4 regions of the Amphritea sp. HPY genome follow, and region 4 is predicted to be linked to each of the others. Evidence: predicted binding sites of a transcription regulator. Region 4 holds the regulator's gene; each other region holds the start of a gene.
What was found. Region 4 encodes sigma-54, which starts transcription at its own class of promoters, with help from an activator protein. Its sites were predicted from a motif close to TGGCACNNNNNTTGCTNT; they were not measured.
Positions count from the first base shown of each region.

Region 1 (7,566 bases), 1.8 Mb from region 4:
CGAATTACCGACAGCCAGACACAATCAGTTACCTGACTCACCTTTCGCTTAAAACCCACTCCGACCAGGCATAAGCAGCTGCAAATCAATTTTTACGTTTTTTTGCCGTGGAAAAACGGCTTAGCTGTTACCTCAGCAAACTCAGCAAGGTATACTTAGCCGCCTTATAGGTTTTGCTAACATCTTTGATAATATCGACCGCTTCTAAAAGCAAGCGGCTACGATTCTCACAGCTGGACAAATATACGATGGAACAACTGATCGATTTTGCAACAAACAACATTCTTCTGGTCGCTGCCTGGGCCCTGACTATCGCCATGCTGCTATGGACCGAACAGAATAAAGCTGGCAAGTCTGTCGACACGCATGAAGCGACACGCCTGATCAACAAAGAAGGCGGTGTTATACTGGATATTCGTCCGAAGAAAGAGTTCGCCACCGGTCATATCACTAATGCCGTACATATTCCGGCCAGCGATATCGACAACCACCTGACCGAACTCAACAAGCATAAGCAGAAGCCACTTATTGTAGTTTGCAATATGGGCCAGACTGCCGGTGCTGTTAGTAAGAAACTGAAAGCCGCTGGCTTTGAAAATGTCATTCGCCTGTCCGGCGGCATGACAGAATGGAAAGCTCAAAGCCTGCCGGTCATCAAGTAAATACGATGAAAGCGATCACCCTCTACAGTAACGCCTGGTGCCCGTTTTGCCGCCGCGCAAAAATGCTACTCGATCACAAAGGCGCACAATATACTGAGATCGATATTGAACGCGAAGTAGGCACTCGCCAGCAGATGATTGAACGTAGCGGGCGGACATCAGTCCCTCAGATTTTCGTTGAAGACACCCATGTTGGTGGCTGTGACGACCTTTATGCATTGGAGCAACAAGGTAAATTAGACCTGCTGCTCACCAGCTAATAAGACAGATATAAGGACTAAGACAATGGCAGAGAACGAACAGAACGCACAAAACCAGGAGCCACAAGCTCCGCAGTTTGCTATCCAGCGCGTGTACATTAAAGACTCTTCTTTTGAAGCACCAAATTCACCTCAGGTATTCACCAAGCAGTGGCAACCCGATGTTAATCTGGATATGAACACCGCCACCTCGCAACTGGACGAAGGTGTGTTCGAAGTTATCCTGACTCTGACCGTTACTGCTAAAAACGATAATGACACTGCTTTTCTTGCTGAAATCCAGCAGGCCGGCATCTTCACTATTTCCGGCCTTGGCGAAGCAGAGCTGCACCACACTCTGGGAGCATTCTGCCCAAGCATCCTGTTCCCGTATGCCCGCGAAGCGGTTGATAGCCTGGTAAACAAAGGCAGCTTCCCTGCCCTGATGCTGGCACCGGTAAACTTTGACGCACTGTATGCACAGCAGATGCAGCAACGCGCTCAGGAAGAAGCGGGTAGCGAAGCGCAACACTAAGCGATATCACAAGACATAAAAAAGCCGGGAGTATCCCGGCTTTTTTGTTTGTAAAAACAGCTAAGACTCACCACCAAAATCTAACTGACGCCAGGCCTCATAAACCATCACAGCCACAGTGTTAGACAGGTTCAGACTACGGCTATCAGCATTCATCGGCAGACGCAGGCGCTGCTCTGCAGGCAGAGAATCTAAAACATCGGCAGGCAAACCACGGGTTTCAGGCCCAAACAACAGTACGTCACCGACAGAAAACTCAACCTTTGCGTAATTCTGACTGCCCTTAGTAGTTAATGCCCAGACCTTGCCACCATCGATCTTCTGCAGACATTCAACAAGAGACTGGTAACGCTGCACCTTGGCAAACTCATGATAATCCAACCCGGCACGGCGCAGCTTCTTATCATCGAAATCAAATCCCAGCGGCTCGATTAGATGCAACTGAAAACCAGTATTGGCACACAGACGGATAATATTACCGGTATTGGGTGGAATCTCAGGTTGATAAAGAACGACGTGGAGCATAAAAAATCCCTGACTCTGAATGAGGCAGGGATTATAACTGAACCGGTCACCGCAGAGGAAACCTTCTCTCTACTCAACGCCCTCTTCAACGTCATCATCCATACCCAGTTCCTTTATTTTCCGGGTCAGGGTATTGCGCCCCCAGCCGAGTAGCAAAGAGGCATCGCGACGGCGGCCCGCAGTATGCTTAAGCGCGGTCTCAATCATTATTTTCTCGAATGCAGGAACCGCATCATCGAGAATGGCGGAATGGCCTTGTTGTAGCTGTTGGTCAGCCCAGTTCCGTAGCGCCTTTTCCCAGTTCGAAGTGGTGACATTGTCATCGTCGGACTGTTCAAGCAACTCCGGTGGCAAATCAGCAACCAGTACTTCACGGCCTGACGCCATGACTGTCAGCCAGCGGCAGGTATTTTCCAACTGCCGCACATTACCCGGCCAGGCCAGTGAACACAAGAATGCCTCGGTATCAGGGTGCAGCTGCTTAGCTTCAACATCCAGTTCTTCGGCTGAGCTTTGCAGAAAGTGCCGTGCCAGACGAGCAATGTCCTCGCGCCGCTCGGCCAGCTTAGGTATATGAATCCGGATAACATTCAGACGATGGAACAGATCTTCCCGGAAGCGCCCTTCAGCAACCAGTTTTTCAAGATCCTGATGGGTAGCCGCAATAATTCGCACATCTACCTTAACCGAAGTGTGACCGCCAACCCGGTAAAACTCACCTTCTGCCAATACCCGAAGTAAACGGGTCTGCGTATCAGCCGGCATATCACCGATCTCATCAAGGAACAACGTGCCACCATTAGCCTGCTCAAAGCGACCGGGCCGTGCACTGGCCGCCCCTGTAAACGCGCCCTTCTCATGGCCAAACAACTCAGATTCGATCAGGTCTTTCGGTATCGCTGCCATATTCAGGGGGATAAAAGGTGCCACAGCCCTGGGGCTGTGCTGATGCAGCGCCTGAGCAACCAGCTCTTTACCGGTTCCGGATTCACCATTGATAAGGACTGTGATATTGGACTGCGACAGCCGGCCTATCGCCCGAAACACCTCTTGCATTGCTGGCGCTTCACCAATAATTTCAGTCTGCGGTTCCACCTCCTCTTGAGCTTGCTGCTGCTGTTGTTGCTCTCTGGCGTGTTCAACTGCCCGCATAACAAGAGCAACCGCCTCATCAATATCAAAAGGCTTTGGCAGGTATTCAAACGCACCGCCTTTATATGAAGCGACTGCACTTTCCAGATCCGAATGCGCTGTCATGATGATGATCGGCAGTTCGGGCAAGCGCGCAGTAATCCGCTCCAGCAGGTCCAGCCCATCTATACCCGGCATTCTAATATCGCTAACAACAACATCGGGAGTATCCCGTTCCAATTGTTGCAATAAGCTATCACCATTCTCGAATAGAGTGACATCAACCCCTTCACCGGACAACGCCTTATCAAGCACCCATCGGATGGATCGATCATCATCGACAATCCAGACATTCGCTGCCTTAGCCATCTTATTTACTCCAGCGGTATCAATAGTTGAAATTTGGTTGTGCCTGGTTGAGTCTCACACTCAATCAGGCCTTTATGCTGCGCCAGCACAGACTGGGCGATCGATAAGCCAAGCCCTGTTCCGGCTGCACGACCACTAACCATCGGATAGAAGATTTTGCTCAGAATATCTTCCGGAATACCCGGCCCGTTATCGATTATGTCGACGCAACACACCAGCCGATGCATCTCAGCACCCAAGGTAATATTGCGCACAACCCTGGTGCAGAGCTTTATCACCGGATGTTCAACCTCAGATTCCTGCATCGCCTGCATGCCGTTACGCACAATATTAAGCACCGCCTGAATCAGCTGTTCGCGGTCCCCCATAAACTCAGGCAAGCTAGGATCATAATCCCTCACCAGCTGAAGCCTGCCACCGGTTTCCGCACTCACAAGGCTGCAGACATGCTCCAGAATCGCGTGAATATTAACCTCTTCCAACTGCGGCATCTTATGCGGCCCCAGCAGACGGTCGACCAGATTACGCAGCCGATCGGCCTCATCGATAATCACCCGGGTATACTCATGCAACGACTCATCATCCAGCTCCCGCTCCAATAGCTGAGCAGCACCACGCAAACCACCTAAAGGATTTTTAATCTCATGGGCCAGACCCCGCACCAGACTAATCACCGTCTCATGGTTACTTAACAACTCCTCTTCCCGGGAAATTCGAATTAATCGATCCCGCGGGGTGACCTCAATGAGCAATAGCCGGCCATATTTCTGAGGCAGCGGATTTACACTGTAATCAACCGTCAGTTCAGTGCCTTTAAGAGTATTGAGCTTTGCTTCGCGCTTGGTAAACGGATGCCCGGTTTTCAGAGAAGCGTTTAGCGCCTGCTGGTTATCATCAACCAGAAACCAGTCCTTAAAGGCAATCTGCTGCAACCTTCTGGAACTGGCCTCAAGCAACATCTCCGCTGAAGGATTCATATAGACAAGCTCAAGATCACCATCAACAAGAATCGCCGCGGTGGTCAGATTGTCCAGTATATGTTTATGCAGATCAGATGCTTTCATCGGGAACCTTCAGCAAACCTAAAACAAATAGCGTCATTCCTTATTAACAAAGCAAGAAGCAAACCAATATGTTCAATATCCAATAAAACCAGTAACCAGCCAGAATCAACCGGATTCAAGCAATACCAGTATCATCTGGAACATATTAATTGCACTTATATGTTGCAGTGTAGGGCAATCAACAATATTTGCACCACATTAGTGCAACTGGTGTTTTTTGGTAATTTTGAAAGACAAAAAAAAACCTCCCGTGAGGGAGGCTTTTATCGTTAATCCTTAAGGATTAAACAGAGTAGTACAGGTCGAATTCAACCGGGTGAGTAGTCATGCTCACACGCTCGCACTCTTCACGCTTCAGACCCAGATACGCGTCGATCATGTCGTTAGTGAATACACCACCGGCAGTCAGGAAGTCACGATCGTTATCCAGAGCATTCAGCGCTTCTTCGAAAGATGCTGCTACTGTTGGAATCTCAGCCGCTTCTTCAGCTGGCAGGTCATACAGATCTTTATCTGCAGCATCGCCAGGGTGAATCTTGTTCTGAATACCGTCAAGGCCAGCCATCATCAGTGCTGCGAAGCACAGGTATGGGTTAGCAGAAGGATCAGGGAAGCGAGTCTCTACGCGGTATGCCTTAGGGTTAGTCACATAAGGGATACGGATAGAAGCTGAACGGTTACGGGCAGAGTAAGCCAGCATTACCGGTGCTTCAAAGCCAGGAACCAGACGCTTGTATGCGTTAGTAGAAGCGTTAGTCAGTGCATTCAGTGCTTTAGCGTGCTTGATGATACCGCCGATGTAGAACAGGGCAGTTTCACTCAGACCAGCATATGCATCGCCGTGGAAGATGTTAACGCCATCTTTAGACAGAGACATGTGAACGTGCATACCTGAACCGTTGTCACCAACGATTGGCTTAGGCATGAATGTAGCAGTCTTGCCGTAAGCGTGAGCAACGTTATGTACACAGTACTTCAGGATCTGAACTTCGTCTGCCTTAGCAGTCAGAGTGTTTGGACCTACACCGATTTCGCACTGACCAGCAGTTGCTACTTCGTGGTGGTGTACTTCGATAACCAGACCCATCGCTTCCATTGCGTCACACATAGCGCCACGCAGATCGTGCAGAGAGTCAACCGGTGGTACTGGGAAGTAACCGCCCTTAACACGTGGACGGTGACCAGTGTTGCCGCCTTCCATGCTGTGGCTAGAAGCCCATGAAGCTTCCTGAGAACCGATAGAGTAGCCGCAACCACTGATATCAGCGTGCCATTTAACTTCGTCAAACACGAAGAACTCTGGCTCAGGACCAAAAATAGCTGTATCGGCAATACCGGTCGACTTCAGGTACGCTTCAGCACGGTTAGCAACAGAACGTGGATCACGCTCATAACCCTGACCAGTAGCAGGCTCAACGATGTCACAACGAACAATAATAGTTGAATCTTCAGAGAACGGATCCATAACAGACGCGCTGTCATCAGGCATCAGAATCATGTCAGACTCGTTAATACCTTTCCAGCCACCGATGGAAGAACCATCGAACATCTTACCTTCTTCGAAGAAATCTTCATTTACTTCGCTTGCAGGAATAGTTACGTGATGCTCTTTACCATGAGTATCGGTAAAACGCATATCTACCCAACGAACTTCGTTGGCTTTGATCAGATTCATAGTCTCTGACATTTGGCTTTCTCCACTAGATTAAATCGCCAGAATTCTTACTGCCCGTAACTCAATTAGGAGCATTGAATAACAGGCCATAAGCTCATATCGCTTTTACAGAGCAAACAACATGCCAGATCTCTCCAACAGCGAAAGCACTGCGTTTAAAGCAGATATAGTGATCGCAATATCAAAATATTGCACCAATAACGCGCACCAACAAAGCAAAGCGAACCATTTTGGTGCGGATTATTTTTTAGTATACCTTATCACTCTATCTGGCCTTAAAAAGGTGCCGACATCATACTCCAACAATTTGGACATATCCTCTAAAACAGATCAATAAACAAGAAAAAAACCTATTTTGCGGATTCTCAGCACAAGAAACGCACAGAGTGGCCATAACTCATGTATAATGCCCGCCTTATTAAATTGTCTGCACAGGTTCCCAGACGTGATCGAAAAACTCAGAAACATCGCCATCATTGCCCACGTTGACCACGGTAAGACTACCCTGGTTGATAAACTTCTTGCACAGTCCGGAACCCTGGGCCGTCGTGACGAAGGCACCGAACGAATCATGGATTCGAACGACCAGGAAAAAGAACGTGGTATTACCATTCTGGCTAAGAACACCGCCATTGAGTGGAATGACTACCATATCAACATCGTAGATACTCCTGGACACGCCGACTTCGGTGGTGAAGTAGAACGAGTTCTGTCGATGGTTGATTGCGTCTGCCTGTTGGTTGATGCCGTTGATGGTCCTATGCCACAAACCCGCTTCGTAACTCAGAAAGCATTCGATCAGGGCCTGCGCCCAATCGTTGTAGTCAACAAGGTTGACCGCCCTGGCGCTCGTCCTGACTATGTTATCGATCAGGTATTCGAGCTGTTTGATAGCCTGGGTGCTACCGATGAACAGCTGGACTTTCCGGTAATCTACGCTTCCGCCCTGAACGGCATTGCAGGTCTTGAGGCTGATGAACTTGCCGATGATATGACCCCACTGTTCGAAGCAATTGTCGAGCACGTTGAGCCTCCTAAGGTTGATACCGAAGGTCCTTTCCAGATGCAGATCTCTGCACTGGACTACAACAGCTACGTTGGTGTTATCGGTGTTGGCCGTATTACCCGCGGAACAGCGAAACTTAATCAACAGATTAAAGTTATCGACGCTGAAGGCAAAGTACGTAACGGCAAGCTGCAGAAGATCATGGGCTACCTGGGCCTCGAACGTGTTGAAGTTGAAACTGCACGGGCCGGCGATATCGTCTGCGTAACCGGTATCGAAGTTCTCAACATCTCCGATACTTTGTGTGATCCGGCACAGGTTGAAGCACTGCCGGCTTTGTCCGTTGATGAGCCTACAGTT
Region 1 is NZ_CP194015.1:5,180,082-5,187,647, reverse strand. Features, by position in the region: gene ACQUQM_RS23130 (rhodanese-like domain-containing protein) at 249-662, shown strand; gene grxC (glutaredoxin 3) at 629-922, shown strand; gene secB (protein-export chaperone SecB) at 948-1,436, shown strand; gene trmL (tRNA (uridine(34)/cytosine(34)/5-carboxymethylaminomethyluridine(34)-2'-O)-methyltransferase TrmL) at 1,497-1,961, opposite strand; gene glnG (nitrogen regulation protein NR(I)) at 2,031-3,461, opposite strand; gene glnL (nitrogen regulation protein NR(II)) at 3,467-4,525, opposite strand; gene glnA (glutamate--ammonia ligase) at 4,809-6,212, opposite strand; gene typA (translational GTPase TypA) at 6,646-7,566, shown strand, end outside.
Region 1: the regulator sigma-54 is predicted to act here: its motif matches at 6,310-6,327, upstream of glnA (glutamate--ammonia ligase).

Region 2 (7,566 bases), 1.6 Mb from region 4:
AACAATATTGGTAAAGCCCAGATCCCGAAGCAAATTTTTAATGATACGTCTCATAGTAGAGAAATCATCAACGACAAGTATCTTCATGTCTTTATTCAAGACAACTTCTCCTAGCAGCAAATAAGAATACTGGTTGCCGCTACTGCTTTACCTCCGGCAACCTTGAATTAGCGCCAGTCCTTCAGCCGGCTACGTAATCGCAACGCTGCCTGACTATGAATCTGACTAACTCTGGACTCACTGACACCCAGAATCTGACCGATCTCTTTCAGATTAAGCTCTTCATCGTAATACAGTGACAAAACCAGCTTTTCCCGTTCCGGTAAACCTTCAATCTCCCGGGCGATCGATTTAATAAAATCTTCCTGCTCATGCTGAGCCTGCGGATCTGGGGTATTGCCCGCGATCGATTCGCCGGGGCCTTCATCCTGCGGTCCGATCAGCTTATCGAAACTGAATAACCGACTCTCTGCTGAGTCCTTCAATAATGCATGATATTCCGTTACAGTTATATTCAGTTCAGCGGCAACATCCCCATCTTGGGCATCTCTTCCGGTGCGCGCCTCTACCGCCTGAACCGCTTCAGACACTCGACGGCCATTGCGGTGCACCGAACGCGGAGTCCAGTCACCCCGGCGAACTTCATCGATAATAGAACCGCGGATACGGATTCCGGCATAGGTTTCAAAACTAGCACCTTTGCTGGCATCATATTTCTTTGCCGCTTCCAGCAGACCAACCATCCCGGCCTGAATCAGATCATCCAGCACAACCGTCGATGGCAGACGCGCAAGCAGATGATGAGCGATTCTTTTGACCAGCACCCCATGCTGTTCAATCACCTGTTGATTGGTTCTGGATTGAGTCTGACTATACATACAGTCCATCGTTTCCTTTGCTACTACTAAGCGCCCTTAACCAGTCTTTCAACGAAGAATTCAAGATGCCCCCTGGATGAGGAAGACACCGGCCAGGTCTCTACCCTGGTCGCTAACTGCTTATATGCCAGTGCGGCTTTGCTATTAGGAAATGCTTTTAAAACAGCACGTTGCTTACGAACCCCTTTACGCACAGATTCATCATAAGGGATTGATCCCAGGTATTGAAGCGTTACATCCAGGAAGCGATCAGTAACCGTCAATAACTTATTAAACATGTTCCTGCCCTCCTGCTCGCTACGTACCATATTGGCCAATACCCTGAACCGCGTCATATTGTAATCACGATTTAATAACTTCATCAGCGCATAAGCATCGGTAATCGAAGTTGGCTCATCGCAGACCACAACAATCACATCCTGTGCCGCCTTGACGAAACTGACTACCGCATCCGAGATACCAGCAGCGGTATCGATAACCAGCACATCCAGATCATCGCCGATCTCACTAAAGGCGTGAATCAATTCAGAATGCTCATGCACACTCAGCGAAGTCATCTCCTGAGTACCTGATGCTGCCGGGACTATACGTACATTTTCATCGACATTGATCAGCAGGTCTTTAAGGCTACAGTCACCGGACAGAACGTCTGAAATATTTTTTTCCGCCTTAACACCCAGCAGGACATCAACATTCGCCAGGCCCAGATCAGCATCCATCAGCACAACCCTTTGCCCCATCTCTCCGAGAGCCAGACTCATATTGACAGACACATTGGTCTTACCGACGCCACCCTTACCTCCGGTAACGGCAATCACTTTAACCGGACGCGGGCTACTCATTGTTCTTTCCTGTCATTAATAACAACATCAGTTCTCCCATTGTTCATCATGGGACAACCGCTCACGCTGCTGCTCATTGAACAATCGGTGGCTACGGGATGCCTTCTGCGCGGTAACTACAGCACGACTCACCAGATCACGTTTATGAGCCACATCGATATCATCAGGAACCCGCTGACCATCCGTCACGTAAGTAACCGGCAAGCCGTTTTCTACGATCAGGTCGATCGCTTCACCCAGATTACCCGACTCATCCAGCTTACTAAGTACACAACCATTCAGACCCAGCGCAGTATAGGTCTGGTAAGCGCTTTCAATAACATGACGCTGACTGGAACAGGATAGCACCAGCAGCTTTTTCAACCGTAACGGCACATCCAGCAACATATCCAGCTGTGCCTGAGTATGTGGCTCGTGGGCATTCATACCCGCAGTATCGATCAAAACCAGCCGTTTACTGCGTAACGAGTTTAATACTTCTTCAAGGGGATTATTCTCATCGACTACCCGAACTGGCACATCAAGAATACGACCGAAGGTCAGCAACTGCTCATGGGCGGCTATCCGATAGGAATCGGTAGTGACCAGAGCGACACTAGAACTACCATGCTTAAGCACGTAACGAGCCGCGAGTTTACCAATAGTCGTCGTTTTACCGACACCGGTTGGCCCGACAAAGGCGATCATCCCGCCTCGCTCAATAAAATCTTCACCACTGACCGGGATAACATCACTCAAACGGGTCAGAGTGCTGCGCCAGGCATCATCAAGCCCTGCCCGATCAGCCAGGTCGCCGGTCAGCTGCTGGCTCAACTGCTGACCCAAACCAATACGTTCAAGACGGCGTTCAACACGATCAGGTACCGACTCAGCCACATTTGATTGTGACACCGGGGATACAGGAATAACCGGCTCGGGCACATTCTCTTGCGCCGCAGCTTGCTGCTTCAGAACCGCTTTGAGGGACGCGATCTCCTCTTGCATTGAACTAATAACCTGCTGCTCATGCTCAAAACCCTGAGAGCCTGCTGCGCTATCAACAGCACCACCAGGTGGCGATTCAAAACGAGTAGGGTCCAGCTTTGGCTGAAACCGCTGATCAGATTCAATATTGGTAGCCGCCTCCCCCTGTCTTTTCAGCAGAGACGAGCCCGGGTCTGAATGCCGATTATCAACTACCGGCCTGCTATCAGCGTTACGCACCGTTTGCTGCGTACGCCCCCGCTGTCGCTGCTTAAGAGTATCCAGAATGTCACTGAGCTCAGCATCATCATTATCAAGTTGGCGATTCTTATCCCGACTAGGTTCGCCACCAACCTGCGCTGTTGCTATCCGGGCCTGCGCCTTTCGTAACTCTTCCGCCAGGTTACTATGAACCTTATCCTCATCACTCAATCTGCGGGCATCTGCCTGCTTACGTTTTTCTATCGCCCGCTTACGCTTAAACTCTTCCTGCGCAGCTTCATACTCGTGCTCATGCGCTGCAACGACTTCAACGCCACCAGCAACACGGTGATTCGAAACAATAACAGCATCCGCTCCGATCTCCTCACGGACCCGTTGCATCGCCTGCCTCATATCCGGGGCAAAAAAGCGTTTAACTTTCATAGCTGTCCCTATTCATCAACCGGTTAATGGCTATGTTAACCATTTGCCTGACCGCCCACTGTTGCAATAATCGTTACCCGCTTATTCTCCGGAATTTCCTGATAAGAAAGTACGCTGATCTGATGTTCACCATAACGTACAAACTTAGCCAGCAGCGGTCTCACCGGAGCCGCGACCAGCAACACTGAAGCTCGCCCGGCAATCTCCTGCTGTTGCGCCACATCAGCCAGAGAGTTCTGCAATTTTTCAGCCATGCCTGGTTCAATAACCAGACCTTCACCGCCACCTTCACCTTGCTGTACCGAGCCTAACAACAGCTGTTCCAGCTGCGGATCAAGCGTTATCACAGGCAGCTCAGATTCTGAACCAATAATGTTCTGTACAATCAGTCGCGACAACGCCACTCTGACCGCCGCAGTCAACGCCACCGCATCCTGACTCCGGGCAACGCCATCAGCTAACGCTTCGGTAATTGTTCTGAAATCCCTGATCGGTACCTGCTCCATTAACAGATTCTGCAGCACTTTCAACATAGTACTCACAGATAGCCTGTTTGGAACCAACTCTTCTACCAGTTTTGGGGACGTTTTAGCCAGCAGATCCAGCAGCTTCTGTACTTCATCATGCCCTAACAACTCATGCGAGTGAGCCTGCAGAATCTGATTCAGATGGGTTGCCACTACAGTTCCGGCATCGACTACGGTATAGCCCAGGGTCTGCGCCTGCTCTTTCTGACTCTGCTCAACCCACACCGCATCCAGACCAAAAGCAGGATCCTTAACCTCAATACCATTCAGCGAACCAAATACCTGACCCGGATTTATTGCCAGCTCCCGGTCGGGATACACTTCTGCCTCACCAACCACGACCCCCATCAACGTAATCCGGTAAGCCCCCGGCAGCAGATCAAGGTTATCCCGGATATGCACTGAAGGTACCAGAAAACCAAGATCCTGTGATAGCTTCTTCCGCACGCCTTTAATCCGATTAAGCAGCTGTCCACCCTGGAGCTTATCCACCATCGGGATCATCCGGTAACCCACCTCAAGGCCGATCATATCCACCGGCATGACGTCATCCCAGTCCAGCTCTTTAACATCCTGCTCCTGAGCCGGTTGTTTCGGTTGTTCAGCAGCCTGTGCCGCCTGTTTCTGCTCAATCTGGAGGTTACGCTGATGAATATAATAGGCGCCAACCCCGGCAACAATGGCCAGAGAGAGGAACGCGACATGGGGCATACCGGGAATTGAGCCCATCACGAACAGGATCCCTCCAGCCACCGCCAAAGCTTTTGGCGAACCGAACAACTGACCGATAATCTGACTCCCCATGTCATGGGAGGCATTCACCCGGGTAACCATAATAGCCGCAGCTGTCGACAGCAGTAATGAAGGTATCTGCGCTACCAGACCATCACCGATGGTCAGCAACGAGTAATAACGGGCTGCAAGATCAAATGACAGGTCATGCTGCACCATGCCGATACCCAGACCACCGAGAATATTTATCACCAGGATCAGGATACCGGCAACCGCGTCGCCACGAACAAACTTGCTGGCACCATCCATCGAGCCGTAGAAATCAGCCTCCTGGGTAACCTCCTGACGACGCAGCTTTGCTTCATCCTGGCCGATCAGTCCGGCATTAAGATCGGCATCAATAGCCATCTGCTTACCTGGCATTGCATCAAGCGTAAAGCGAGCGCTCACTTCAGAAATACGGCCTGCACCTTTAGTAACTACAACGAAGTTAATAATTACAAGGATAAGAAACACCACCAGACCAACGACATAGTTACCGCCGATTACGACCTCACCAAACGCCTCGATCACTTTACCCGCAGCATCGCCACCCTCGTGACCATGCAACAATATAACCCGTGTTGAAGCGACATTCAGCGCCAACCGCATCAGCGTTGCGATCAGCAAAATAGTGGGAAATACCGCAAAATCAAGCGGCCGCATAGCATAGACACAAACCAGCAGCACCACGATTGTAAGCGCTATATTAAACGTAAAAAGTACGTCCAGCAGGAAAGGCGGCATCGGCAGGGTAACCATCGCCAGCACCACCAGCAGCAAAATCGGGATACCCAGATTCCCTCTGCTGGCGCTACGCACACTACTATAAATAGCGGTTCTGTCCACTCAATACCTGCTCGGTTAGACCATTAACGCCTTAAATCGAAACAAAAGCGTCAAAAAAACATCAATAAAAAATATACTTTCTCTGAAAACAAAAATAACACCAATAAGCGTCACAAAACATCAATTTTTTGACGCTTTACCCACTATGGTGAAAATACAGCAAGAATCCCGCCAAATAATAACGAGAGGATAGAATGGAGGGGGCGGATGTAAGATACTGACCGCTGAAAACTATTCGTCCTTACGGTATTCTTCCGGGATATCCATATCGCCCCCCAACTCTCGTGGAGCCGGGCCCTGGCGCTGCTGATGGCGCTTCAACTGGAACACATAAGCCAGCACTTCAGCGACTGCTTTAAACAGCCCGGTCGGAATTTCTTCTTCCAACTCTGTCGAGTGATAGATCGCCCTCGCCAGCGCCGGCGAAGACAGCACCGGAATATCATACTCATTGGCGACTTCCCGGATTTTCAGAGCGATAAAATCAGCACCTTTAGCAACCAGCATCGGCGCGCCACCACCCGCCTGATTATATTTAAGTGCGACCGCATAATGGGTCGGGTTAGTTATCACCACATCGGCTTCCGGGATAGCGCTCATCATCTTGCGCTGAGATATCTCACGCTGCAACTGCCGAATCCGCCCTTTTACCTCAGGCTTACCTTCGGTATTTTTCATCTCATCCTTGACTTCCTGAAGCGTCATTTTCAGTTTTTTCGTATAGTCGTAAATCTGGAACGGCACATCGATCAGCGCAATCAGAATCAACGTCGAGCTCATAATCAGGAACGCCCAGATCACTAATTCTACCGCAGCGGACATTGCCGGCATGACATCCTGAGCCCCCAAAGCAAACAAGGCGTGCTTGGATCCGATAAGTACTAAAAACGATAACGATCCGATCAGCAGAAACTTAGCCAGCGCCTTAAACAGCTCAAGCAACGCTTTCAGGGAAAACATCCGTTTCAGCCCCGCCAAAGGGTCGAGGCGACTGAACTTTGGCGCCATCGCCTTAAGGCTAAGATTCCACCCCCCCAGACCAAGGGGCCCAACGATTGCAGCCACCAGCATAATAAGAAAAAACAGCGCCACGGAAGCGAACGCTTCGCGCAGGGAATTCCCCAAATGGGTAAACATCAGATTACTATCGAAGACCGCCTGCCGATCGAGTTTGAAATTATATTCCATCATGCCGGACATGGCGTCAGCCACCTGACCGCCAAACATCAGTGCAGCGGCAGCAGAAGCCAGCAAAAGAACTGTTGTGGCCAGCTCTTTGGATCGGGCCACATCGCCTTTATCTTTGGCGTCTTGCAGCCGTTTGGGTGTGGGTTCTTCGGTTTTTTCCTGGCCGCTATCTTCAGCCATATCTACAGCCCTCCAACGCCCAGTATATAATCGAGGTAATTAAAAGCCAGCTGAGTAAAACGCTGATACTGCCCCAGAAACCCTTCCAGACTAGCCCAGGTTATCAGCAACCCCATCATCATAGTAAACGGAAAGCCGATAGCGAAAATATTCAGCTGCGGCGCTGCCTTAGTCATCACACCAAAGGCAAAGTTAATTACCAGCAAAGCGGTCACCGCGGGCAATGACATTAACAAGCCACTGGCCACCATCCAGCTACCCGAGCGGGCCAACGCCAGAAAACCGGCAGCAGGCATTCCACCATCAGCCACCGGCAGTACATAGAAACTTCGCGCCAGCGCTTCAAACAAGACAAGATGGCCATTGAACGCCAGAAACAGCAACATAACCATCGTCAGATAGAACTGTGACAGCACCACCACCGAGACACCGTTAGCGGGGTCACTGACAGAGGCAAAACCCAGACCCATCTGCGATGAAACCAGCTGCCCTCCCATAACAAAGACCTGAAACAGAACCTGCACCACAAAACCCAATGCAGTACCAATAAGAACCTGCTGAGCAATCAGAATATAAGTATCGAGTGACATACCGTAAACCGGAGGCATGTCTGGCAGAACAGGCACTAACACTACGGTCATAGCCAATGCCAGCCCCATCCTGATACGCGCCGGTACCAACTGAGTTCCGACCATTGGAATAACCATAAAGAAAGACGCAATG
Region 2 is NZ_CP194015.1:4,933,386-4,940,951, reverse strand. Features, by position in the region: gene ACQUQM_RS21930 (chemotaxis response regulator CheY) at 1-87, opposite strand, end outside; gene ACQUQM_RS21925 (RNA polymerase sigma factor FliA) at 168-878, opposite strand; gene ACQUQM_RS21920 (MinD/ParA family protein) at 905-1,720, opposite strand; gene flhF (flagellar biosynthesis protein FlhF) at 1,748-3,328, opposite strand; gene flhA (flagellar biosynthesis protein FlhA) at 3,364-5,475, opposite strand; gene flhB (flagellar biosynthesis protein FlhB) at 5,707-6,843, opposite strand; gene fliR (flagellar biosynthetic protein FliR) at 6,846-7,566, opposite strand, start outside.
Region 2: the regulator sigma-54 is predicted to act here: its motif matches at 5,632-5,649, upstream of flhA (flagellar biosynthesis protein FlhA).

Region 3 (7,566 bases), 1.5 Mb from region 4:
TAAAGGCTATTGGCTGATTGCAGGGTCTGTTTGCAAGCGTTGCAGGCAGGGGGTTCAGTTTAATAACTGTTCGTGCCAGGGGGGCCTGTGCATAGTATAGCGAGAGGAGGTGGTTTTCTGCCTGTTGTGTAATTCCTGTACGGATGTCGCCGGCATAGCTCTTTACTGGGTGGGCGAAGATCGCTATAAGTGTGATTAACACAGCAGTGAACACACTGTGCTTCAATTTACTGGCAAGGCCGTAATAAATGGTTTTGATCAAAGTTTTTTCGTCGTTGCTAAATATGCAGAGATCATCATGTCAGGTATCAACAGTACTGTAAACCAACGCACCAGCCAGTCAGGCCAAAACCGGCTGGAGTTGCTATTGTTTGGCCTCAATAGTAATCAGGAATACGGTATCAATGTCTTTAAGGTAAGAGAGGTGCTGCCCTGCCCTGACCTTACCGGTATTCCGAAGCAGCATTCATCGCTAAAAGGGTTGGCACATATCCGGGGCGAGACTATTCCTGTGATTGACCTGGGAGAAGCGATCGGTGAGGCGCCTGTAGCTGAAGATCAGCGAGCGGATTGCTTTCTTATTGTGACTGAATATAACCGGATGGTTTTATCTTTTCTGGTACGTCGGGTGGATCGCATTTTGCCAACCAAATGGGATCATGTGTCGGCACCACCGATGGAATTGGCGGGTGGCAACTATCTGACCGCAGTGGTAGAGCATGACGGCAAATTGATTGAGATATTGGATGTGGAACAGGTGTTGTCCGATCTGATTCCGGTCTCGGCCGAGGTGAGCAAGGGGATCGCGACTGAAGAAGTTAAACAGCGGGCTGAACATCACCATATTCTGGTGGTTGATGACTCGAGTGTTGCCCGTAATCAACTAAAAACCGCCCTTGAAAGTCTCAATGTTAAGGTTACAACAGCGAATAATGGTCGGGTTGCGCTGGATATTTTGTTGCGCCTGGCGGATAAGGATATTGATATTTCCTCGCTTTTTCTGATGGTTATTTCTGATATTGAGATGCCGGAAATGGATGGCTATTCTTTTGTGAAGAAGATTCGGGAAGATGTAAGGTTGCGTGGTCTGCATGTGGTTTTGCACAGCTCCCTCAGTGGTCGATTTAATCTGTCGATGGTCAAACGAGTGGGAGCGAATGCTTTTATCGGTAAGTTTAACGCTGACGAATTAGCCAGTACGGTCATTGAGCGGATGCAGTCATTAGCCGCCCAGGGATCAGCTAATTAAGGGTGGGGTGCGATTCTGAACGGATCAAAGGTACAGATCTCTGAACGAGATTTTCAGCTTTTCTGTGAATACCTGGAGCAGGTATGTGGAATCTTGCTGGCCCGGCATAAACAGTACCTGGTCGAGAGCCGGTTGGGTAAAATTCTGCATGAGCGTGGCGATGGTGGGCTGGGTGAACTTGTTGCAACCTTAAAGAAGCCTGGTAACAGCGCTTTACAGGAACAGGTTATTAACGCTATGACGACCAACGAAACGTTGTGGTTCAGAGATAACCATCCATATGAAATACTCAAAAATAAACTGTTACCTGAACTCTCAGACAGTAGTAATTTTAAGCGCCTTAAGGTCTGGTCTGCGGCCTGTTCTACCGGCCAGGAACCCTATTCCATCAGTATGATTGTTGATGAGTTTAAAGAGCAGAATCCAGGCTCTTTGCGTGGGGAGGTCGAGATTACCGCGACCGACATTTGTACCCGGGTTCTGGCGCAGGCAAAGCGGGCAGAGTACGAGATGCTGGCGTTGGGGCGGGGGTTGTCAGAAGAGCGGCTGGTGCGGTTCTTTGAACCTGGCAAAGATGAGGCCTGGGGGATTAAATCGCATATTAAGTCGAGGGTGCGTTTTCGTGAAATCAACCTGCTCGGGTCATTCGACGCGATGGGGTCGTTTGATCTGGTTTTTTGTCGTAATGTGCTGATCTATTTTTCCAGCGAACGAAAGCGAGATATCCTGCGTAAGATTCATAAGTCATTGAACCCTGGTGGGTATCTGTTGTTAGGGGCGTCAGAGTCGGTTGCTGATCTGAACGATTTGTTTGAGATGATCCACTGCCGGCCGGGGATTGTTTATAGGGCTAAATAGGGTAGTGGCTAGATCGCCGAACAAGTTCGGCTAGCTAGAACGCTTCGCTGCTAGTGGCTAGAATAATCCTTCTTGCTTGAGTGTGATGAGAAGTGATAGATGAATACTTTGTAAGATGGTTTTGTATGTTAAGACGCGCCCTGGGCGCGTTTTTTTGTACTAGTGAGTTGATAACTTAGCCTCTCTTTTCTGGTTGCCGCCTTTGATGGGCTCCTTGCCGCTGTATGTCGGTACGGTTTGTATCCCGGTCACGTATCTGTTGAATAAAGTAGCTAGACCGCCGAACAAGTTCGGCTAGCTAGAACGCTTCGCTTGCTAGTGGCTAGAAAAATCCTTCTTACTCTGAATTGGTGAGAAGCGATACATGAATACTCTGTAAGATAGTTTTGTATGTTAAAACGCGCCTTGTGCGCGTTTTTTTGTACTAGTGAGTTGATAACTTAGCCTCTCTTTTCTGGTTGCCGCCTTTGATGGGCTCCTTGCCGCTGTATGTCGGTACGGGTTGTGTCCCGGTCACGTACCTGTTGAATAAAGTAGCTAGGCCGCCGAACAAGTTTGGCTAGCTAGAACGCTTCGCTGCTAGTGGCTAGAATAATCCTTCTTGCTTTGAATTTGTGAGAAGCGATACATGAATACTCTGTAAGAGAGTTTCGTTTGTGAAGACGCGCCTTGTGCGCGTTTTTTTGTATCTGTGAGTTGTGAACGTCCTCCTCTTTCCTGATTGCCGCCTGTCGTGGGCTCATTGCCGCTTTGCCGCTTTTTGTGGGCATGGGGTTGCCGCTTAATTATCTTGCTCCTGTTAAGTTATTGAAATTATAGGGATTTAATAGTTGGCATTAGTATTGCTTTATAAGTCGTATAACGGGAACAGAGGCAAGCCGATGGCCATTAGCTTTGATAGTGCATTAGGAATTCATGAGAAAGCGGTTAACGTGCGGGTACAGCGCGCGGAGATGCTGGCGAATAATATCGCGAATAGCGATACCCCTAACTACAAAGCCCGTGATCTGGATTTTGAAAGCATTCTTAAAGGTGTTGAATCCGGTCAGTCGATGGCTATGAAAGTAACTGATGCAGGGCATCAGGGCTCAGTTATCAATCCAGACTTCGCAGCGGAGATGATGTTTCGCATCCCGAACCAGCCGAGTGTGGATGGTAATACAGTCAACCTGCAGGAAGAGATGGCGCGGTATACCGAGAATGCGGTGGACTACCAGGCGTCTTTTTCGTTTCTGGATAAAAAGTTTAAAGGCTTAGTAAGCGCGATTAAGGGTGAATAACGATGTCATTGTCTAATGTTTTCAATATAGCCGGCTCTGCGATGAGCGCTCAGACTATCCGTCTTAATACCACTGCGAGCAATATGGCGAACGCCCAGAGTGTCAGCAGCAGTGAAGGTGAGACTTATCGTGCCCGCAAGCCCGTGTTTGAGCTGCAGCAGGCCGAGACGCTGCAACCTGGCTCTATTCCGCTTGGTGTACAGGCAGGCCAGGGAGTTAATGTTGCAGGTATTGTTGAAAGCGATTCTCCGCTGCGTCAGGAATACAGCCCTGATCATCCGATGGCGGATGAAAATGGCTATGTCTACTACCCTAATGTAAATGTTGTTGAAGAGATGGCGGATATGATCTCAGCGTCGCGCTCTTTTCAGATCAATGCTGAGATTATGAATACTGCAAAACAGATGATGCAGCGGGCGCTGACCTTAGGTCAGTAAAAGTGGCCTGAGCGCCCGTCCATTTAAGAGGTAAATATTATGGCTGATGTGAATAACGTCAATAATACACAGTCAGTATTTGATCAGATCAATACTCAGAATAAGGCTTCAGCGACTAGTCAGGGTTCTTCTAGTCAGGGGGCTGACAGTGAGATGTTTATGAAGCTGATGATTGCTCAGCTTCAGAATCAGGATCCGACCAGTCCGGCCGATACCACTGACTTTATGCAGCAGATTTCCAGCATGAGTACGGTGGAGAATATTGCCAATCTCAATACGACGATGGAGCAGATGTCTGCGTCGTTATTATCCAGTCAGGCTGCTTTGCAAGCCTCATCGCTGGTCGGTCAGACTGTGTATGCAAAAACAGATGCTGGGCAGTTGGGAGACTCTGGAGAGATTAAAGGGGTTGTTGACCTGCCGGTGAGTACACCCGATCTAAGGGTGTCGATCTACGATTCTAAAGGTGATCTGGTCGATTCGATAAGTATGGGAGCGCAGGTTCAAGGGGATCATAATTTCACCTGGAATGCCGGCGATCGCCCCCAGGGGGCCTACCGTATTGTGGCTGAAGCTAAGGTTGATGGTGAATACGAATTAGCCAACAGCTACATCGCATATAACGTGAATAGTGTCACATTGGGACAGAACGGAATCGGTATGAAAGTGAATACCGATGCGGGCTCGGTCTCAATGAATGATATTAAACAGATAGGTTAAACGAGGAGAACACCATGGCGGGTTTTAATACTGCGATTACCGGTCTGAAGGCGGCAACCACTGATCTGGATGTAACCGGTAATAACATTGCCAACGCAAGTACGGTGGGTTTTAAAGCTTCTCGTACCGAATTTGGCGACATCTATACATCGGCGGTAGTGGGGGCGGGTTCCAGTAATACACCGGGGTCAGGTGTTACCGTGACCGATATCGCGCAGGATTTCAGTGCCGGTACCGTTGAGTCCACTAACAATAACCTTGACCTGGCAATTAATGGCGGCGGCTATTTTGAACTGGCTGACGAGCAGGGGGGGAAAACTTATACCCGTGCAGGCGCATTTGAGCTGGATAAGGATGGCTTCATTGTCAATAAAACCGGCCAGTTTCTGCAGGGCTTTCCAGTCGAAAATGGTGTCGAGCTGCCCCTGGGTAATCTGGCAGTGACCGAAAAAGAGAGTCCGCCTCAGGCAACTTATGAGATGTCGTTGGAGCTGAATATTGATGATCGAAAAGACGCTAGTCAGCTGCTCTCTAATTACAATAAAGATGTTCCTGCTTCGTATACTTACAGCACGACGATGGAGCGGGTTGATAGCTTAGGCGACAGTTCAGTTATTAAGTATAACTTCGTTGAACAGCGTCCGGTTAAAGAGGTGCATACTTACGACTTTGTCGATGGCGGTTCTGGCGATCTCTCCATATCTGGTTTTAGTCTTAATACTGCTGATTTTACTGGCCCGGGCGGAACCCTGGATGCAACAGTGCTGGGTAACCTTCAGGCTGCAGATCCTCGCATTTTTGACGTGGTCCTGAATCAGCCTTCAGCGGGTGAAATTCAGGTGATTTTCAATTCTGAGTCGACCCAGTATGGCAACTTGGTCACAACTGATGTGGCAGGTGGCGTGGCGTTAACCAATGAGTCTATAACGGAGATTGCTGCGGGCGAGCAGCATATCTTTAATTTTACTGGTGGTCCTAATTATGGCGCAGGCGATGTTATTGAGCTGAGCGTTGCTGGCGTGAATATTTCGATAGACGGTGGCGTCGGGGGGGTTACCGCCGAAGATATTGTCAATGAGATCAATGCTCAGCGTAGCGCTATTACCGATTCGAATTCGAATATTGATACCTTAGTGTATGATTCTGCAAATAACTCGCTGGTTATTAGCTATCGTGCCGATGCCGGCGATATTGCCAGTGATAGTCTGGACATGCAGATTCTGTCTGGGCCGGTTGACCCGTTTGGTGGTGCTGTACCATCGGCTGCTGCTATAGCTCCTGATACCGAGGTAAATGGCGATGATAGTTATGAGGGTACATATCGATTGTACGCTTATCTTCTGAATGCCGGCGCTAGCGGTGAAGATCAGACGCTTACTATTGGTAAAGCACCTGATCCGGGTGAGCTTGGCAGCCTGCCGGAAAAAGGTCCTGTGTTGATTAACTTCAATCAGTCTTCAGGTATCTTGTCTGAAATTAACGGCGTTGCCGTGACCAGTAATTTGTCGGTGCCTGGGCTGACTGTTCAGGGCTTCTCGGATAATGATCCGATCCTGGCAAACGGTACCGATTCGCAGGATGTCATAACGCTGGATCTGAGTAATACCTCACAGTTTGCGTCTGACTCGATTGTTAAGAACTCTTCTCAAAATGGTTATGCTAAAGGCGACCTGATTGGCGTAAGTTTCGGTATTGACGGTGAGATGGTTGCCAGCTTCAGTAATGGTCAGAACCAGACCCTGGGTGTGGTTGCGATAGCGACCTTTGAAAACCAGGCGGGTTTGCAGCCGGTCGGTGATACCCAGTGGGCAGCTTCTCTGAGTTCTGGTTCGGCAATTACCAACCCGCCGGGAACCGGGCTTAACGGCACATTGAAATCCGGCTCACTGGAGCAGTCCAACGTTGATCTATCTGAGCAGTTGGTAAAGCTGATCGAGGCGCAGCGTAACTTCCAGGCAAACTCGAAGACGCTGGAAACCCTTAATACGGTAACCCAGGCTATTTTGCAGATCTAAACCGTATTCAACAATACTAAAAGGCGACTACGGTCGCCTTTTTTTGTGGTCTTTTTTATTGTTCGGGACAGGTTGGCACAGGCATTGCATTTTACTCTGTAACAAGTTTTTTCAGGCTAAAGCGGCAACGGTTAACCGCTTCTGTTGCCGCTTAACAGCCCGGTGGCTAAAGAGGGATGGTATGGACAAAGTATTATATCTGGCAATGAGTGGTGCACGGGAAACGATGCGCTCCCAGCAGGCCCATGCCAGTAATCTGGCCAATGCCACGACCACGGGCTTTAAGTCAGATTTTGCTCAGGCCCGGGCGATGCAGGTGTATGGCGAAGGCCACGCCTCCCGGGTTTATGCTATGGCTGAAAGACCGGGTACTAATCTGTCAACCGGCACTCTGATTCAAACCGGGCGGGAGCTGGATGTAGCGATCGGCGGCGAAGGCTGGATCGCCGTAATGGATGCTAACGGTAAAGAAGCCTATACCCGGTCCGGTGAATTGCAGGTAAACCAGTTTAACCAACTGGTTACCGGCGGAGGCCGTGCGGTAATGGGTAATGGTGGTATCCCTATCACCCTGGCTCCCTTTGAAAAACTCGATATCAGCGGTGATGGCACTATCACCATCCGGCCTTTAGGCGAGGGTGCTGCGGAACTGGCGGTGCTGGATCGGATTAAGCTGGTTAAAGACCAGGATGGTAGTCTGTTCAAAGGTACTGATGGCCTGATGCATACCGGCAATAACCAGCCGCTGCCACTGGCAAATGATGTCCAGCTGCGGGCTGGTTATCTTGAATCCAGCAACGTTAACTCAGTGACTGAGCTGACCTCAATTATTGAACTGTCCAAGCAGTTTGAGATGCAGGTCAAAATGATGAAGAACGCGGAAGAGAACTCCTCAGCGGCGGCCAAGATATTACAGCTTCAGTGATATTGCTAATGATAAGACTGAAGTAAGAACAGGAATTTGAACGTAAATAGGTTCAGCGGAGAATAAGCATGCACGGTGCTCT
Region 3 is NZ_CP194015.1:4,885,114-4,892,679, forward strand. Features, by position in the region: gene flgA (flagellar basal body P-ring formation chaperone FlgA) at 1-262, opposite strand, end outside; gene ACQUQM_RS21685 (chemotaxis protein) at 299-1,249, shown strand; gene ACQUQM_RS21690 (CheR family methyltransferase) at 1,286-2,107, shown strand; gene flgB (flagellar basal body rod protein FlgB) at 2,989-3,387, shown strand; gene flgC (flagellar basal body rod protein FlgC) at 3,390-3,824, shown strand; gene ACQUQM_RS21705 (flagellar hook capping FlgD N-terminal domain-containing protein) at 3,864-4,544, shown strand; gene ACQUQM_RS21710 (flagellar hook-basal body complex protein) at 4,559-6,559, shown strand; gene ACQUQM_RS21715 (flagellar basal body rod protein FlgF) at 6,741-7,484, shown strand; gene flgG (flagellar basal-body rod protein FlgG) at 7,553-7,566, shown strand, end outside.
Region 3: the regulator sigma-54 is predicted to act here: its motif matches at 6,633-6,650, upstream of ACQUQM_RS21715 (flagellar basal body rod protein FlgF).

Region 4 (7,566 bases):
AATAACCAGCGATAACACGCCGACAAAGTACAACTGTTTAATCAATAACGGAAACGACTCTGCAGGCGTCGGTCGGGCTATAATCGCCTGCATCAAAATCTGTCCGGAGCGCCCTAAAGCTGACAGTTTATGGACGCCAATACGACCAAATGTCTGAATCTGTTGCAACATAATTTACTGCCCCTTCATCAATTCAGACTGATAGTCATCAGCAGGAAAATGAAACGGTACAGGTCCATCGGGCAATCCTTCCATAAACTGTTTAACCTGCGAAGAAACGACCTGCCGTAATTCCTCCGGTGTCCCCTGGGCAATGACTTTAGAATCCGCGACCAGGTAAATGTAGTCAGCAATGCCAAGCGTTTCCTGAATATCGTGAGAGACAATAATACTGGTATGCCCCAGCGCCTGATTAAGTCGACGGATCAGATTCACCAGCACCCCCATTGCGATCGGATCCTGACCGGTAAAAGGTTCGTCATACATAACCAGATCCGGATCCAGCGCTATCGCTCTGGCCAGGGCAACCCGGCGCGCCATGCCCCCAGACAGCTCACTGGGCATCAATTTATACGCCCCACGCAAACCTACCGCCTGTAGCTTCATCAATACTACATCGCGAACCATATCCTCCGGCAGATCGGTATGCACCCGCAACGGAAATGCGACGTTTTCAAACACCGACATATCGGTAAACAGGGCACCACTCTGGAACAGCATGCCCATTTTTTCCCGCGCATCGAAAAGATCTTTACGGTTAAGCTCTGGAATATTATCGCCATCAAGCCATATATCCCCTGAGTCTGGCATCAACTGACCGCCTATCAACTTCAGCAGCGTTGTTTTACCGGTGCCACTAGGTCCCATGATCGCAGTGATTTTACCGCGGGGAATCTGGATATCTACATCCTGAAAAATTGTCCGCTCACTGCGACTGAATGTCAGTTTCTGAATATCTATAATGATATCGTCAAAATGTTTCATTGAAGACTTACTCATCAAGCGAAAGGATGAAAACGGATGATAATCGGACAAAGCCCCCTGCCTTGTCTGCACCAGCTCCCGAATTCCCCTTATTTTCCGGAGATTTACTACTTAGTAACTGAGGCTGTGCACTATAACATTCTCTCTATCAAACGTGAATTAAATCGACACTCGGGCCAGCTTCCTCTTGCACTGACTGGCGATAATTCATTAAATAGGCCTCCGTTTTAATAACAGCTGAATATTACTCTCAATGCTATATCCCATTATTGCTCTACTGATCGGTTTTATTGTCCTGGTTTGGAGTGCCGATCGTTTTGTTATCGGCGCCGCAGGTACCGCCCGGAATTTCGGTATGTCACCGATGTTGATAGGCCTTACTGTCGTATCCTTCGGCACCTCAGCACCGGAGATGCTGGTCTCTGGGATGGCAGCTACAACAGGCGCGGGCAGCCTTGCCGTCGGTAACGCACTTGGTTCTAACATCGCCAACATCGGCCTGGTGCTGGGTGTTACTGCATTGATCGCCCCACTGCCGGTCAGATCAAGCGTGTTAAAAAGAGAAATCCCACTACTTCTGGCTATTACTCTTTTGGCCGGCGGCGTCCTGTACGATCTTTATCTGGGACGGATCGATGCGATAGTTCTGGCACTGTCACTTATCGCTTGCCTGTTCCTGTTTGCCCGATTCCAGAAGAGCGCTTCTGAGCAGGATATCGCAGACGAAACCGAAGAACTTCCCGAGTTGCCGACCGGCCAGGCAATATTCTGGCTGATCTTTGGCCTGGCCCTGCTGGCCGGCAGCTCCAGAGTACTGGTGTGGGGAGCGACTGAAATCGCGACAATTCTTGGCGTCAGTGAACTTATTATCGGACTGACAATCGTAGCTATAGGTACCAGTCTGCCAGAGCTGGCTGCGTCTGTTGCCAGCGCCCTGAAAGGCCATACTGACATCGCCCTGGGTAATATTGTCGGCTCTAACATTTTCAATATTGCTGCGGTGATGGCGGTACCGGGATTCCTCGCTCCAGTAACGCTGGATAGCGTTGTCTTATGGCGAGACTACGGCGTGACTTTTGCGTTAACAGCAGTCCTTGCTATCCTCGCCTTGCTGCAAAAACCACCTCGTATCAGTAAGATAGAGGGCGGCGTGTTAGTCTTGGGATATGCAGCCTATCTCTATCTGCTATACACTATGAGCGTTTAAACCATTTACCAACAGTCTGAGTCTGAATATTACCAATGACCGAACACTTCAATTTTATCGACTCTGCCCGTCGTACTATCAGCCTGGAAAGAGATGCGGTTGATGCCCTGTTACAACAACTGGATGGTGATTTCACCAGGGCCTGCGAACTGTCTCTTAACTGTAGTGGCAGGGTCATCGTCACCGGCATGGGCAAATCCGGACACATTGGTAATAAGATTGCAGCCACTCTGGCTTCGACAGGAACCCCTTCATTCTTTGTTCACCCTGGCGAGGCCAGCCATGGCGATCTGGGCATGATAACCCGCCAAGATGTGGTTATTGCCTTATCTAACTCTGGCGAGACCAGCGAAGTGGTGTCAATTCTGCCACTTATCAAGCGGATGAATGCCCCGCTAATCAGCATTACCGGCAACCCAAAATCAACCTTATCACGCTCTGCCGACGCCAACCTAAATGTCGCGATAGCCGTCGAAGCCTGCCCGCTGGGACTGGCACCGACCTCCAGCACGACTGCCGCACTGGTGATGGGTGATGCACTGGCTATCTCATTGCTGGAAGCCCGTGGTTTCAGCGCCGAAGACTTTGCCTTTTCCCACCCCGGCGGCAGCCTGGGACGACGTCTGTTACTAAAAGTATCCGATATTATGCATACCGGTAACGATATCCCTCAGGTCAGCACTGAAACCAAACTGCATCAGGCCCTTCTGGAAGTGACCCGCAAACGTCTGGGTATGACTGCGGTAATCAACGACAATGGAATCCTCCTGGGTATCTTTACCGATGGCGACCTGCGTCGTACCCTGGATCACGATGTAGATATGAAGAACACTACTATTGCCGAAGTAATGACTACCGACTGCACCACCATCAATGCTGATATGCTGGCGGCAGAGGCCCTGCAGATCATGCAGGACAAACAGATCAACGCCCTGATAGTACTGGATCAGGAACAACGCCCGGTTGGCGCGCTGAACATGCACGACATGCTACAGGCGGGGGTAATCTGATGACCGAACAACAAACTGAACAACTCACCAAACAGATCAGCGAAGAACTACTGCTAAAACTGCAACAGGTACGTCTGGCTGTATTTGATGTTGACGGAGTACTTACCGACGGCCAGCTCAACTTTCTGCCTGACGGTCAGGAAATCAAAAGTTTTAATACCCTGGACGGACTCGGCATCAAGCTGCTGGCACAAGCCGGCATTGAAACCGCAATAATCACCGGACGGCGTTCGCCACAGGTGGAAAAGCGAGCCAAGTCTCTGGGCATCAATTATCTTTATCAGGGCCGGGAAGATAAACTAATCGCACTACAGGAACTCTGGAGTGATACCGGATACAGTGCAAACTCAACCGCCTATATCGGCGATGACCTGCCTGACCTGGCGGCTATTCGCGCTGTTAGTTTCGGCGCAACAGTCAACGGCGGGCACCCTTTTGTCCGCCAGCATGCCGACTGGAGCACCACCAGAATCGCAGGCCAGGGTGCCGGCAGAGAGTTCTGTGAGACGATTCTCGCCGCGCAGGATAAATTGCAGCAACTGTATGATGAGTTCCTGTAGATGCTGACCGGACGCGCCCGACTGGCGACTGCTGCGTTGATCCTCACCCCGGTACTTATCTATCAGGGGCTTGATGATAAATCGCAAAAAAGCAGCGACGTCCCTGAGCCCAGCCCGGCTCATCAACAGTCAGATTTTTATATCATCGACGCCGCGATCGATGATTACAGTGTCACCGGCCAGCTAAAGCAAAAGCTACGCACCAGTCAGCTGGAACACCAGCCTCAGTTACAGCAGGTTTTAACTGTCGAGCCACAATTAACTTTATTTGCCACTGACAGAGAGCCTGTTACATTAAGCAGTCTGTCTGGGGTTATGTCGGACCAGCAAGATATCGTCAACCTGGCGGGCTCTGTCACCATACAGGACCATCCTGATTCACAAGAGGCCAATATAATGACCACTGAATCTTTGATGATTTTTCCAGATAAAGGCTTTGCTGAAACCGATAAAAAAGTAACACTGTCGAACAAGATGGGTAAAACAACCGGAGTGGGTATGAAAACCACTTTTGATACCCGAACCATAGAGTTGCGCTCCCAGGTTAAGGGGATACACAATGTTAACTAACACCATCAACAAACTAGCCCTGCTACTGCTAATGTCAGCTTCGGTACAGGTAATGGCCCTGCCGGACGACCGTAACAAGCCGATCCATGTCAGCGCCGATAGCGCGACCCGCAACGATCAGAGCGGCATCACCTTATATAAAGGCCGTGTCGAGCTGGCCCAGGGTAGCATGCAGATCACCGGCAGCAGCGTCGAAATTCGCCAGAATGACAGTGGTTTACGCGCCATCGTTGCCAAAGGGAAACCCGCCAAATATCAGCAGCAACCTGCGCCAGGTGAGGAGATCACCTACGCATACGGTCAGCGGCTCGAATACAATATCAAGACCCAGAAACTGACAATCACCGGTCAGGCTAAAGTCACCCAGGGTAGCGACACATTCAGCGGCAACAAGATTGTTTACGACATGCGTAAAAGCATTGTCGACGCATTCAGCGACAACAGTTCCAACGGTGAGCGGGTACAGATGGTAATCCAGCCTAAACCGGCGGTACCGGAAACCGAATCTGAGTCCAGCACTGAATCCATTAGTACACCCGAAGCAGAGCAACCAACCGAGACCGGACAAGAGCAGCCTCAATGAGTCGACTGGAAGCGTTAAACCTGGCCAAAAGCTATAAGAGCCGGGCTGTTGTAAAAGATGTTTCACTGTCCATAGAAAGCGGTCAGATCGTTGGCCTTCTGGGTCCCAACGGGGCAGGCAAAACAACCTGTTTTTATATGATCGTCGGCCTGGTTGATGCCGATCAGGGCCGCATCAAAATTGATCATGAAGAGCTGACACATTACCCGATGCACGGCCGTGCCCGCAAAGGCATTGGCTACCTGCCCCAGGAAGCATCTATTTTCCGCAAGCTCAGCGTGCACGACAACATCATGGCCATACTGGAAACCCGCAAGGAACTGAGTCGTCTCGAGCGAAAGCAAAAGCTGGAACAGCTACTGGAAGAATTTCATATCTCCCATCTCAGCAGCAGCCTTGGCATGAGTCTGTCCGGCGGTGAACGGCGACGCGTTGAAATTGCCCGCGCCCTGGCCACCGAACCCACCTTTATACTGCTTGATGAGCCATTTGCCGGTGTCGACCCAATCTCGGTCAGCGATATAAAGCAAACCATCAAGCATCTGCAAAAAAAGGGAATCGGCATTCTCATTACCGATCACAATGTCCGCGAGACTCTGGACATCTGCGAGCAGGCCTATATTGTAAGTGAAGGATATATCCTTGCTCAGGGCTCACCGCAGGATATACTGAACAACCAGCAGGTAAAACAAGCCTATCTTGGCGAACAGTTCCGTCTCTGATAATAATGATCCAGCATTACGGTAAAGTGATCTCTATTTTATGAAGCAAGCGTTACAACTTAAAATCGGTCAGCACCTGACGATGACCCCACAGTTGCAGCAAGCGATCCGCTTGCTCCAGCTATCGACGCTTGATCTGCAGCAGGAGATCCAGGAAGCCCTGGAATCGAACCCGATGCTGGAAGTTACCGAAGAGGAGCACCACGACTCTTCCGAGCAGGAAACGCCTGTGGCGACCAGCGAAGCCGGGGAAGTAGTAGTCAAAACCGAAAGCGAAGAGACCCAGGTTGCCGATAGCGACTGGAATGAAAATATTCCTGAAGAGCTGTCCACAGATAGCTCCTGGGAAGATACCTTCCAGACAGTTTCAACCTCGACCTCAAGCAGCAGCGACTTCTCAGACATGTCAATGGAGTCTAACGATACCTCTGACGAAACCCTGCAGGACCACCTCAGCTGGCAGCTTAACCTGACCCCGATGAGCGATGTCGATCAGCTGATCGCAACCAGCCTGATCGATGGTATCGATGTCGATGGTTACCTTACAGTCACTCTGGAAGCGATTCACGAGCACTTCCTGGCCCAGGATGAAGAACAACTCAACAGTATTGAACTGGATGAGATTGAAGCCGTACTACGCCGTATTCAGCAGTTTGATCCACCTGGCGTTGCCGGGCGCAACCTCGGAGAGTGCCTCAGCATTCAGCTTCAGCAGATGCCGGAAGATACTGAATTCCGACGCGAGGCGATCAAGGTCGTCACTCAGTACATCCATCTGCTTGGTAGCCATGATTACAAGCAACTGATGCGCAAGGCGCGCCTCAAAGAACACCAGCTGCAGCAAGTTATCGAACTGATTCAGACCCTCAACCCAAAACCTGGCGCAATGATCACCAGCAGCCAGTCTGAATACGTTACTCCCGATGTACTGGTGCGTAAAGAACAGGGGGTCTGGCACGTACTGTTAAACCCTGAGGTATCACCCAAGTTACGTATCAATGATGGTTATGCCGGCCTGATCAAGCGTGCCGATAGCAGCCCGGATAATACTTACCTGAAAAACCACCTGCAGGAAGCGCGCTGGTTCATCAAGAGCCTGCATAGCCGCAACGACACCCTGCTAAAAGTTACCCGGGAAATAGTTGCCCGCCAGGAAGGTTTTCTGGAGCATGGCGATGAAGCGATGCGGCCGATGGTATTACACGACATAGCCGATGCCGTAGAGATGCACGAATCGACAATTTCACGGGTTACCACGCAGAAATTCATGCACACCCCGACCGGCATCTATGAGTTGAAATACTTCTTTTCCAGCCACGTCAGCACCGCAAATGGTGGCACCTGTTCATCAACCGCTATCAGGGCACTGATCAAGAAACTTGTCGCAGCAGAAAATCCGGCCAAGCCACTGAGTGATAATAAGATCGCACAGCTGCTGGATGATCAGGGCATAAATGTTGCGCGCCGAACAATCGCAAAATATCGCGAGTCGCTTAGCATTCCGCCTTCTAATGAACGCAAGCGTCTGGTTTAATAATATTATTTAGTGGGAAACGGGCTCAGTCCCGAATATAGACAACTAGGAGATTACCATGCAGATCAATATCACTGGTCACCACGTTGAACTGACTGATTCAATGAGCGAATACGTACACTCTAAATTTGGTAAACTGGAACGTCATTTCGATAACATTACTAATGCACAGGTAACCCTGAGCGTGGAAAAAACCCGCCAGAAAGCCGAAGCTGATGTCCGCGTTGCCGGCGGTCAGCTATTTGCTACCCACGAGCACGACGATATGTACGCAGCAATTGATGGCCTGATCGACAAACTCGACCGTCAGGTAATCAAGCACAAAGAAAAAATGAAAAATCACAAATAGTAGTATCTATCCATAATGTTAATTAATGAACTGCTGTCACCTTCAAG
Region 4 is NZ_CP194015.1:3,357,344-3,364,909, forward strand. Features, by position in the region: gene mlaE (lipid asymmetry maintenance ABC transporter permease subunit MlaE) at 1-171, opposite strand, end outside; gene ACQUQM_RS14945 (ATP-binding cassette domain-containing protein) at 175-984, opposite strand; gene ACQUQM_RS14950 (calcium/sodium antiporter) at 1,238-2,191, shown strand; gene ACQUQM_RS14955 (KpsF/GutQ family sugar-phosphate isomerase) at 2,227-3,201, shown strand; gene ACQUQM_RS14960 (KdsC family phosphatase) at 3,201-3,761, shown strand; gene lptC (LPS export ABC transporter periplasmic protein LptC) at 3,762-4,331, shown strand; gene lptA (lipopolysaccharide transport periplasmic protein LptA) at 4,321-4,914, shown strand; gene lptB (LPS export ABC transporter ATP-binding protein) at 4,911-5,636, shown strand; gene ACQUQM_RS14980 (RNA polymerase factor sigma-54) at 5,677-7,170, shown strand; gene hpf (ribosome hibernation-promoting factor, HPF/YfiA family) at 7,229-7,519, shown strand; gene ptsN (PTS IIA-like nitrogen regulatory protein PtsN) at 7,535-7,566, shown strand, end outside.